Regions from separate parts of the Carbonatibacter coralli genome, predicted to be linked through region 2. Evidence: predicted binding sites of a transcription regulator. Region 2 holds the regulator's gene; each other region holds the start of a gene.
The links. The regulator PhoB, encoded in region 2, activates phosphate uptake and scavenging genes when phosphate is short. The targets are predictions, from matches to a motif close to TNTCATAAAACTGTCA.

Region 1: a site for PhoB is predicted at 1,347-1,362, ahead of AAAH10_RS15070 (alkaline phosphatase). Genes of this name have one in related genera too.
Region 3: a site for PhoB is predicted at 1,797-1,812, ahead of AAAH10_RS05695 (deoxycytidylate deaminase). Genes of this name have one in related genera too.

Annotation. Positions count from the first base shown of each region.
Region 1 is NZ_JBBUTJ010000009.1:6,953-10,162, forward strand. Features, by position in the region: gene AAAH10_RS15065 (TonB-dependent receptor) at 1-1,259, shown strand, start outside; gene AAAH10_RS15070 (alkaline phosphatase) at 1,452-2,933, shown strand; gene AAAH10_RS15075 (Hsp70 family protein) at 2,974-3,210, opposite strand, start outside.
Region 2 is NZ_JBBUTJ010000001.1:1,010,550-1,013,759, reverse strand. Features, by position in the region: gene pstB (phosphate ABC transporter ATP-binding protein PstB) at 1-56, shown strand, start outside; gene phoU (phosphate signaling complex protein PhoU) at 134-832, shown strand; gene phoB (phosphate regulon transcriptional regulator PhoB) at 982-1,677, shown strand; gene AAAH10_RS04665 (polysaccharide biosynthesis protein) at 1,729-3,210, opposite strand, start outside.
Region 3 is NZ_JBBUTJ010000002.1:53,764-56,973, forward strand. Features, by position in the region: gene AAAH10_RS05685 (DUF983 domain-containing protein) at 1-365, shown strand, start outside; gene AAAH10_RS05690 (LysE family translocator) at 410-1,033, opposite strand; gene AAAH10_RS05695 (deoxycytidylate deaminase) at 1,164-1,652, opposite strand; gene AAAH10_RS05700 (formate--tetrahydrofolate ligase) at 1,866-3,210, opposite strand, start outside.

The DNA of each region.
Region 1 (3,210 bases), on a different contig from region 2:
CCGAAGCGGTTGATCTGCCGGCAGAAAATCTGGTGAGAAACAACGATGAACACTCCGTTCTGGAAAACTCGACCAACAGTGCCGTGCTGGATCTGGAATATGAAATTGATGATACTTTCACTCTGAGGAACGTGTCCTCGATCACCCGGTCGGAAACGAAGCGCCGTCAGGAGCCGGGTTATGGCAATACAGATATCGAGCTTGATGAATATGCATCCGAACTCTACCTCGACTTTGATCCGGTTACCCTGCCTTTCAAGGGCCTGATCGGTACCTCTGTGCTGAAAAGTGACCAGGAGGATTACTTCAACACCTCCATTATCACCTTCGGAACCGGTGAGTCGGACTATGATGACGAGCAGTTGAGCTTCGGGCTCTTTGGCGAGGTGACCTATTCCTTTACAGAGGCTCTGGATCTGACACTGGGGCTTCGCTATCAGTACGACAGACAAAAGCGCGTTGGTGAAAACCGGAACGGGCTGGTTGCCATCGCTCTGGACTATGAGGAAAGCTTCGATGCCTTCCTGCCCAAAGCGGCTCTGTCCTACGATGTAAACGATGAGCTGACCATCGGGGCGAGCGTTTCAAAAGGGTTCAATCCCGGAGGAGCGACGCTGGACTTTACGACCTTCACGCCGGACACCTTCGACGAGGAAACGCTTGTCAACTATGAGCTTTTCACCCGGGCGAGTTGGCTGGACAACCGTCTTCGGACCAATGCGAACATTTTCTACACTGACTTCAAGGATGCCCAGCGTCTCTCTGTGGTCAATGGTGTGACCCAGCTCGACAATGCTGATGATGCGCGCTCTTTCGGTGCCGAGCTGTCCTTTGAATACAATCATTCGAAAGAACTGGATTTCTTTGGTGGCATGGGTCTGCTGCAGACAGAAATCGAGAGCTTTGAGGGCTCATCGACTGTTGTCAACGGGAACGAGTTTCAGCGTGCGCCGAATTACAATGCGACCTTCGGTGTGAACTATCGCCCCTTCGAAGGCTGGCAAATTACGGCCAATGGCCGGTTGAGTGATGGTTACTTCTCGGATGATGCCAATACAGAGATCAACAGGGTTGATTCCTTCTTTGTGGCGGATGCCAGGCTTTCCTACAGCTACAGGAATATTGAAACCTTTGCCTATGTGACGAACATCTTTGACGAATTCTATGAACTCGAAAAAAGACAGCACGGCACTGCAACGGCCTTTTCCATCGTCGGGGATCCCCGCGAAGTCGGTGTCGGACTGCGGGTGCGGTTCTGATCTGATGGCTGTCAACTCGCGGAAACAGGGGATGTTACGGACATCCCCTGTTTTGTATCCATAAGTTTTATAGCGAAATCACAATTTTGTAAGTTTTGTGACAGAGGATTTGTTGTAAAGTTTACAGCTGTAAGCAGCTGCTTGTGTGTTGCACTCCTTACTCGCTTAACAAATAAAAACAGGGATAAAGATATGAAACGCCTTCTTATCACCTCAACAGCTTTGAGTCTGTTGGGAACAGCGGCCTTTGCCGATGGCCATCTTCCACAGGAAAACAACGACTGGTACAAGGCTGCGCAACAGGAACTGAAAGCCAAAATGGCTGTGGCGCCAATCACAGGCAAGGCCAAGAATGTCATTGTTCTGGTGGCAGATGGAAATGGTGTTGGCAGCAACTATGCAACGCGTATCTATCAGGGCCAGCAAAAGGGTGGCTTTGGTGATGAAAACGTTATGTCCAAGGAGCAGTTGCCGCATCTGGCGCTGGTGAAGACCTATAACGTCAATGCACAGACACCTGACTCAGCGGGAACAGCCACTGCGCTTTTCAGTGGTGTGAAGACCAAGGCGGGTGTGATCGGTGTGGATGAAACGCTCAATCGCGGAGATTGCAGCACTGTTGAAAGCGCGTCGGTTGCCTCCATTGCGGAAATTCTCTCTGATGCCGGAAAATCCGTTGGTCTTGTGACCACAGCGCGTCTGACCCATGCGACGCCTGCTTCTGCTTACGCCCATGCGGCTGACAGGAACCACGAAGACGATTCCAAGCTGCCTGAAGGCTGTACAACTCCCGATATTGCATCGCAGTTGATCTCTGCGATGGAAAAGGGAACTGTCGATCTGGCAATGGGCGGCGGTCGTCGTCACTTCCTGCCGAAAGAGGCAAGGGACAATGAGGGCAAGAACGGCAAGCGTACAGACGGCAAGAACCTGATTGAGGCAGCAAAGGCCAATGGCGTCCAGTATGCCTGGGACAGCAAAACGGCGGATGCGCTGAAACTGGATGGTTCTCCTGTTCTCGCTCTCTTTGAGTCCTCTCACATGAAGTATGAAAACGATCGTGCCGGAGAGCCGTCACTTGCCGAGATGACGGAGAAAGCGATCAGGGCTCTTTCGAATGATCAAGACGGCTACTTCCTGGCCATTGAGGCCGGACGTGTGGACCACGCCAATCATGATGGCAATGTGCACCGCACTGTGACTGACGGTGTGGCCTTTGATGACGCTGTCCGGGTTGCCATGGAAATGACCAATCCGGAAGAAACGCTGATTGTTGTGACGGCTGACCATGACCACTCCATCGGTTTCAACGGAACCTGCGGTCGTGGAACACCCATTACGGGTCTGTGTTACGGCGTGGACAACAACGGTGTGAAGCACACCGGTGAACTCAACCTTGCCAACGACGGGAAGCCCTATTCTGTCGTGGGTTACCTGAACGGTATTGGTTCCATTCTGTCCGAAGGCGGGCAGGGATCCCGTCCGGTTGTGACACAGGAAGAAGCTGTTGATCCGGATTACATCCAGCAGGCTCTGATTCCGATGGATTACGAGACCCACTCTGCTGTTGATGTGGCTGTCTATGCCCGTGGTCCCTGGGCTCATTTGCTCAACGGGACTGTTGAACAGAACTTCATCTTCCATGTTATGAAGTATGCTGCAACCGGACACTGATCTGTCCACCGGAAAAAGCCTCCCGAAAAGGGAGGCTTTTTTATGCTTCCAGAGCCTCGAGGGCCAGTCCCTGACAAACGGCCGAGAGCTTGTCCATTTCCACCATTCGGGCACGGGGCAACATGGCACGGGTTGCATCTTTCAATGCTGTCAGATTGGTTGAGCCACCGGTCATAACTGCATGTGACACCTGATCTGCGCGAATATTGCCCAGTTGAAGCGTTTCTGTGATGGCCCTGTTAAAGCGGTCCAGATCGCTTTGAAGGATTTCAGAAAC
Region 2 (3,210 bases):
TTACCAATCCTGTCGATGGCCGCACGCAGGGTTATATCACTGGTCGATTTGGCTAGTCAGAACAAGAGTTTTCCGGTCATTATGACTTGATCAGCAGGGGCGAGTGGCCCTGCAAGCTAAAGGATTAACCTGAATGAACACAGGTCACATTGTAACGTCCTTCGACAAGGAACTTGATGATATCCACACCCTGATCATGCGCATGGCAGGGCTCACGGAGAGTCAGTTTGCCGAAGCCCTTGATGCCTTGTGCCGGATGGATGCCGAGCTGGCGCAGAAGGTCCGGGCCAATGATGCGCAGATTGACGATCTGGAGCGGGAGCTGGAGCAGGAAGTTGTCCGGTTGATTGCCCTGAGACAGCCCATGGCAGATGACCTGCGTTCGGCCATTTCCGCCCTGAAGATCGCATCTGATCTGGAGCGGATTGGCGACTATGCCAAGAACATTGCCAAGCGCTCGATTGCGATTGGCCAGGTTGACAGAAAACCATCCTTTTCCCCGATTGCACGCCTTGGTCGCCTGGTGCAGGCGATCTTCAAGGACACAATGGATGCCTTTTCAAACAGGGACATCAACCGCGCGATCGACATCTGGCACCGCGACGAGGAAGTGGACGAGATGTACACCTCCCTGTTCCGCGAGCTGCTGACCTACATGATGGAAGATCCCGGCAACATCACAGCCTGTACGCATATGATGTTTATCGCGAAGAACATCGAACGCATTGGCGATCACGCGACCAACATTGCCGAGACGGTCTATTATCTGGAAACAGGGGAACAGATCGAAGGAAAGCGACCCAAGGGCGATACGACCGCTTTTGAAGTCTGAGTTGACAGGCCAGGTGTCTTTTGTCGGTTTTCAAGGAAGTCATGAAACTGAAACAAAAGTGTGACAAGGCTTATGTGTTTTGGGAAACTGTGTCTGGTACAAGGTGCGGTTTCCCACAGAATTGATGTTTTCTAGCAGAGAGATGGATGATGAAACCCCTGGCCCTGGTGGTGGAAGACGAAGCAGCACTGACAACCCTTTTGCGTTACAATCTTGAAAAGGAAGGCTTTCGTGTAAACGAAGCTGCCGACGGTGAGGAAGCCCTGTTGAAGGCGAAGGAGGAGACTCCCGATCTGATTCTTCTGGACTGGATGCTTCCGCTGATCTCCGGCATAGAAGTCTGTCGCCAGCTGCGACGCCTGCCGGAAACAAAGGACACGCCCATCATTATGCTGACGGCGCGTGGTGAGGAAAGTGACAAGGTTCGCGGACTGGACTCCGGTGCTGATGACTACGTGACCAAGCCCTTTTCTCCGGCAGAACTGGTGGCGCGTATCCGTGCCGTGCTGCGCCGCAGCAAGCCGGAAACCTTTACCGAAATGCTTGCCTTTGAAGACATCAACATGGATCTGTCTGCCTACAAGGTCTATCGTTCCGGCCGCGAGGTGCATCTGGGGCCGACCGAGTTCAAGCTTCTGCGCCATCTGATGCAGAACCCCGGCCGTGTGTTCAGCCGTGAACAGTTGCTGGACTCTGTCTGGGGCCACGATGTTTATGTCGAGCCGAGAACTGTTGATGTCCATATCCGTCGTCTGAGGAAAGTTCTGAACGAGAAAGGGGAAAAGGACCTGATCCGCACAGTCCGCTCTGCAGGTTATTCCCTGGACCGTTCATCGCCTGAATAGAGAGTTCAGGATGTAGCAGGAATTGAAAAGGCAGCCTTTGGGCTGCCTTTTTTAGTGAATGATCTGCTTTTTCTGGGCTTCCTTTTGTGCAGGGTCTCTGTCCGGCAGAGCCTGCCTGTGATGCCCGCAGTATTCCGGAACGAGTTCCATCAGGATGGCAATTGCATCATCCGTATTTTGCTGATCAATTGCCTTTTTGATCTGATCCAGCTTTTGTGCAACCAGCTTTGCGTCGATAACCCGGGGGGACGCAAGCTGCAGGCTGTCGTGATGCGTTGGCTCAAGGGGTTCTTCGTCGTGGAAAAGCTCTTCGTAAAGCTTTTCACCGGGGCGAAGGCCGGTAAATTCGATCTGGATTTCCTCGTCGGGGACAAAACCGCCCAGACGAATAACCTCCCGGGCAAGATCAACGATCCTGACGGGTTCCCCCATATTCAGGACGTAGATCCGTCCCAGACTCTCCGTGAGGTCGGTAAGACCCATGGTGGCGGACTGGAGGACAAGCTCGACAGCTTCCCTGATGCTCATGAAATAGCGGGTGATGTCGGGGTGGGTCACTGTCAGGGGGCCACCCTCTTCAAGCTGCTTTTTGAAGAGGGGAACAACCGAACCGGTTGAGCCGAGCACATTGCCGAAGCGCACGGTGACAAAGCGGGTTCCCTGTTCGTTGTTGCGGCTTTCAATATCCCGGGACTGACAATAGATTTCTGCCAGTCGCTTGCTGGCGCCCATGATGTTGGGTGGATTGATGGCCTTGTCGGTCGAGATCAGAACCATTGCCTTGACCTTGTGGTCCCGGCAGGCATCAGCAACATTCCTTGTGCCGACAACATTGGTGTTCAGGCCTTCCAGCGGGTTGGCTTCTACCATCGGGACGTGCTTGAAGGCTGCGGCATGAAACACAACGTCGGGTCTTTGCCGGGTAAAGATATCCTGAATCTTTGCCCTGTCCCTGACATCACAGAGCAGGCTTTCCCTCGGAACCTCGTTTCGGGCCTGATGGAGCTCCATGTCAATGGCGTAGAGGTTGTACTCGCCGTTGTCGACCAGAACGAGTTTTCGGGGCAACATGCTGGCAATTTGCCGCACAAGTTCGGAACCGATTGATCCCCCCGCTCCTGTAATCAGAACGGTTTTGTCCTGGATCATCTCGCGGATGGCGGCACGATCAAGCTGAACCTGCTGACGCCCCAGCAGGTCTTCAATGGCGATTGGCTGAACCTTCAGATTGCTTTCATTGCCTGAATCAAGCGTTGATTCCTTGGGCAGTCGTTCCAGCTTGATTCCCAGTTTGCTGGTTTGCTCCCGCAGGTGTTGCATGGTTTCGCGGTCTTCCAGACGTGAAAGAACGAGCTTCCGGGGTGCCGGAAAGTAATCTGAAAGGGCTGTTCCAATGGCTTCGGGTTCAATGTGCTGGACGGTCAGACCGTGGAGTTTTCTGCCGGCACGTCGCGGATTGAAATCGATAAGGGCCAGCACGTTGTAGGGGGCCTTTGCGTTCCGGCTCATCGCGCGGATGAAGGCCTCGCTTTG
Region 3 (3,210 bases), on a different contig from region 2:
AGGAAAAACGGTCTGTTTTCAATGCGATGCTTAAAGGTGCGATGAAAAAGTGTCCCAGTTGCGGACAGTCACGGGTTTTCTCGGGCTATCTTTCCGTCAATCCGGTTTGCAGCAACTGCCACGAAAATCTGGAAAAGATCAAGGCAGAAGACTTCCCGCCCTATGTCACCATTACCATTGTCGGGCACATTATTGTTCCCATGATCTTTTTCTTTGAACGGAATGATCCGCTGGGCCTCTGGACCCAGATGGCCCTCTGGCCAACCCTGACGCTGCTGCTGACTCTCCTGATCATGCCAAACGTCAAAGGCTCGATCATCGGTCTGATGTGGGCCTTGCGCCTGTGGGAAAAGAGTGAGGACTAGCTTTCCACGACAGCGCAATCGGGGCTTAAACCTCAATGGCTCATTCAGTCTGAGGGTATTTCGCGAACCCCCTTTACGACCATACCAAGGCCAACCCCCAGCAGTCCCAGTCCACTGAACACTTCCGCATTTAGCCATCGGGCTGAAACCCTTTGTGCTGCGTACATGGCCAACAGGGCATACCCGAAAATAGAGAGCGCATCCAGCACCAGAAAGATTATACCGTAAACCAGACTTTGGAGCAGGATGCTATGCTCTGGCGTAACAAATCCGGGAAAAAGAGCGACAAAGAAAACAATGGCTTTGGGATTGGTGACGCATGCGAAAAAACCTGCCCAGAAAGAGGTTTTGTGATTGGCAACGGCAGAATAATCACCGGAACTGCGAGCGGCTCCAAAGGCCTGGATGCCCATGTAAATGATAAACAATCCCCCCACAATCTGCAAAAAAGGCAGAACAGTTTCAGAAATTGAAATCAGTGTCGTCAATCCCCAGGCAGCAACAGTAATATGAACAACCGTTCCCAAGGCATCACCGGCAACAGCGACTGTTGCGGCCTTTGGGCCATAGCGGACGGCCTGCGCAGAGACAAAGGCGACTGAAGGCCCGGGAACAGCAACAAAGAGAAGTGTTGTCGTCACAAAGGCGATCAAAAGAAAAATATCCATCAAAACACTCCTGCAATGCCATACAACACCACTCCCAAAAGACAGGAACAGCACGACAAATCCCTGAAAGAGCGGCTCGTTTTATTCCGCCCCATCCGATCAACTCCCAGTGACACACTCTGTCGACAATTCAGGAAATATCCTCGACAACGTCGACAAAACGCCAGGCCACGCCGGCCTCGTCGAGCATTTCCGTTTGTGTCTTGGCAATTTCCCAGCGCGTTGTGAAATCCCTGTCCTGCTTGCTCAGGCCATCGACAATAATGGCTTTGATACCGGACTGGATAATGGCACGGCAACAATCGGGACAGGGAAAGTGTGTGACATAGACAGATCCCCCTGACAGCGAAATCCCCACACGCGCGGCATGGTAGATTGCATTGCGCTCGGCGTGTTCGGTCCAGTCGTATTTGACCGGACGGCCATGCCGCCCGTCGATGTCATCATTCACCTGAGAGGGAAAACCGTTAAAACCGTAGGGACCCGGCGTTCCATCCGCCAGAATGATTACAGCACCGACCTGTGTCGAGCGATCCTTGGACCAGCTGGCAACCTCTCGGGCGAGGCGGATATACCGGCTGTCCCATTTCTGCGAAGGCTTGCGACCACCTAATGCCATAGGGCTACTCCTGTCATCACACGGATTCTTGTACAGGGGGAGCAATCCGCTTTTTGTCCATCACCTGCAAAACAGTGAATCACAGTCTGGCGCGTCTGACCAGTCTTTTGTGCAATTTTGCCCTTCTGCACAACCTGCCAACTCCTTCATACAAAAGAAAAAGGGCACCTGAAACAGGTGCCCTTTCCCATGTAGCGGATCGCTTCCGGACGATTAGAACAGACCTTCGATCTGGCCTTCGTCGTTGAGGAAGATTTTGTTCGCAGCCGGTACGCGTGGCAGACCAGGCATGGTCATGATCGCACCAGTTACAACAACCAGGAAGCCTGCACCTGCAGAGAGGCGAACTTCGCGAACCGGTACAGTGTGACCGGAAGGCGCGCCCATTGCAGAAGGATCTGTAGAGAAGGAGTACTGTGTCTTCGCCATACAGATTGGCAGATGACCGTAGTCTTTTTGCAGCTCTTCGAGTTGCTTTTCAACGGCAGCATCCATGGAGATACCTGCAGCACCGTAGATTTCGGTCGCAATGGTTTCAATCTTCTGAACCAGTGGCATTTCATCAGGGTACAGAGGTTTGAAGTCTGCAGAACCGGACTCAACCAGCTCGACAACGTGCTTCGCCAGCTCTTCAGTACCGGCACCACCGTTCGCCCAGTGGCTCGCCAGGATTGCTTTCGCACCCAGAGCTTCACACGCAGCGCGAACAGCGTCGATTTCAGCGTCTGTGTCAGTGATGAACTGGTTGATTGCAACAACAGCAGGAACACCGAACTTCTTCACGTTTGCAATGTGACGCGCCAGGTTCTCCGAACCCTTGGTCACAGCTTCAACGTTTTCAGAACCCAGATCAGCCTTGGCAACACCACCGTGCATCTTCAGCGCACGAACAGTTGCAACAATCACAACCGCAGATGGCTTCAGACCAGCCTTGCGGCACTTGATGTCGAAGAATTTCTCTGCACCCAGGTCCGCACCGAAGCCGGCTTCTGTTACAACGTAGTCAGCCAGTTTCAGAGCTGTCTTGGTTGCAATAACAGAGTTACAGCCGTGCGCGATGTTCGCGAAAGGACCACCGTGGATGAACGCAGGGTTGTTTTCCAGTGTCTGTACGAGGTTCGGGGAAATCGCATCTTTCAGCAGAACCGCCATCGCACCTGGAGCCTGCAGGTCACGTGCATAGATCGGCTCTTTGGAACGGGTGTAGGCAACAACCATTTTACCCAGACGCTCTGTCAGGTCGTTCAGGTCAGTTGCCAGACAGAAGATCGCCATGATCTCGGAAGCCACAACGATGTCGAAGCCGTCCTGACGCGGGAAGCCGTTGCTCACACCACCAAGGGAGTTGGTGATTGTACGCAGCGCGCGGTCGTTCATGTCAACAACGCGGCGGAACTGAACACGACGGGAATCAATACCCAGCTCGTTACCCCAGTAGATGTGGTTGTCAAGCAGAGCAGCCAGCAGGTTGTGTGCAACGCCAATCGCGTGGAAGTCACCTGTGAAGTGCAGGTTGATGTCTTCCATTGGAACAACCTGGGCGTAACCACCACCGGCA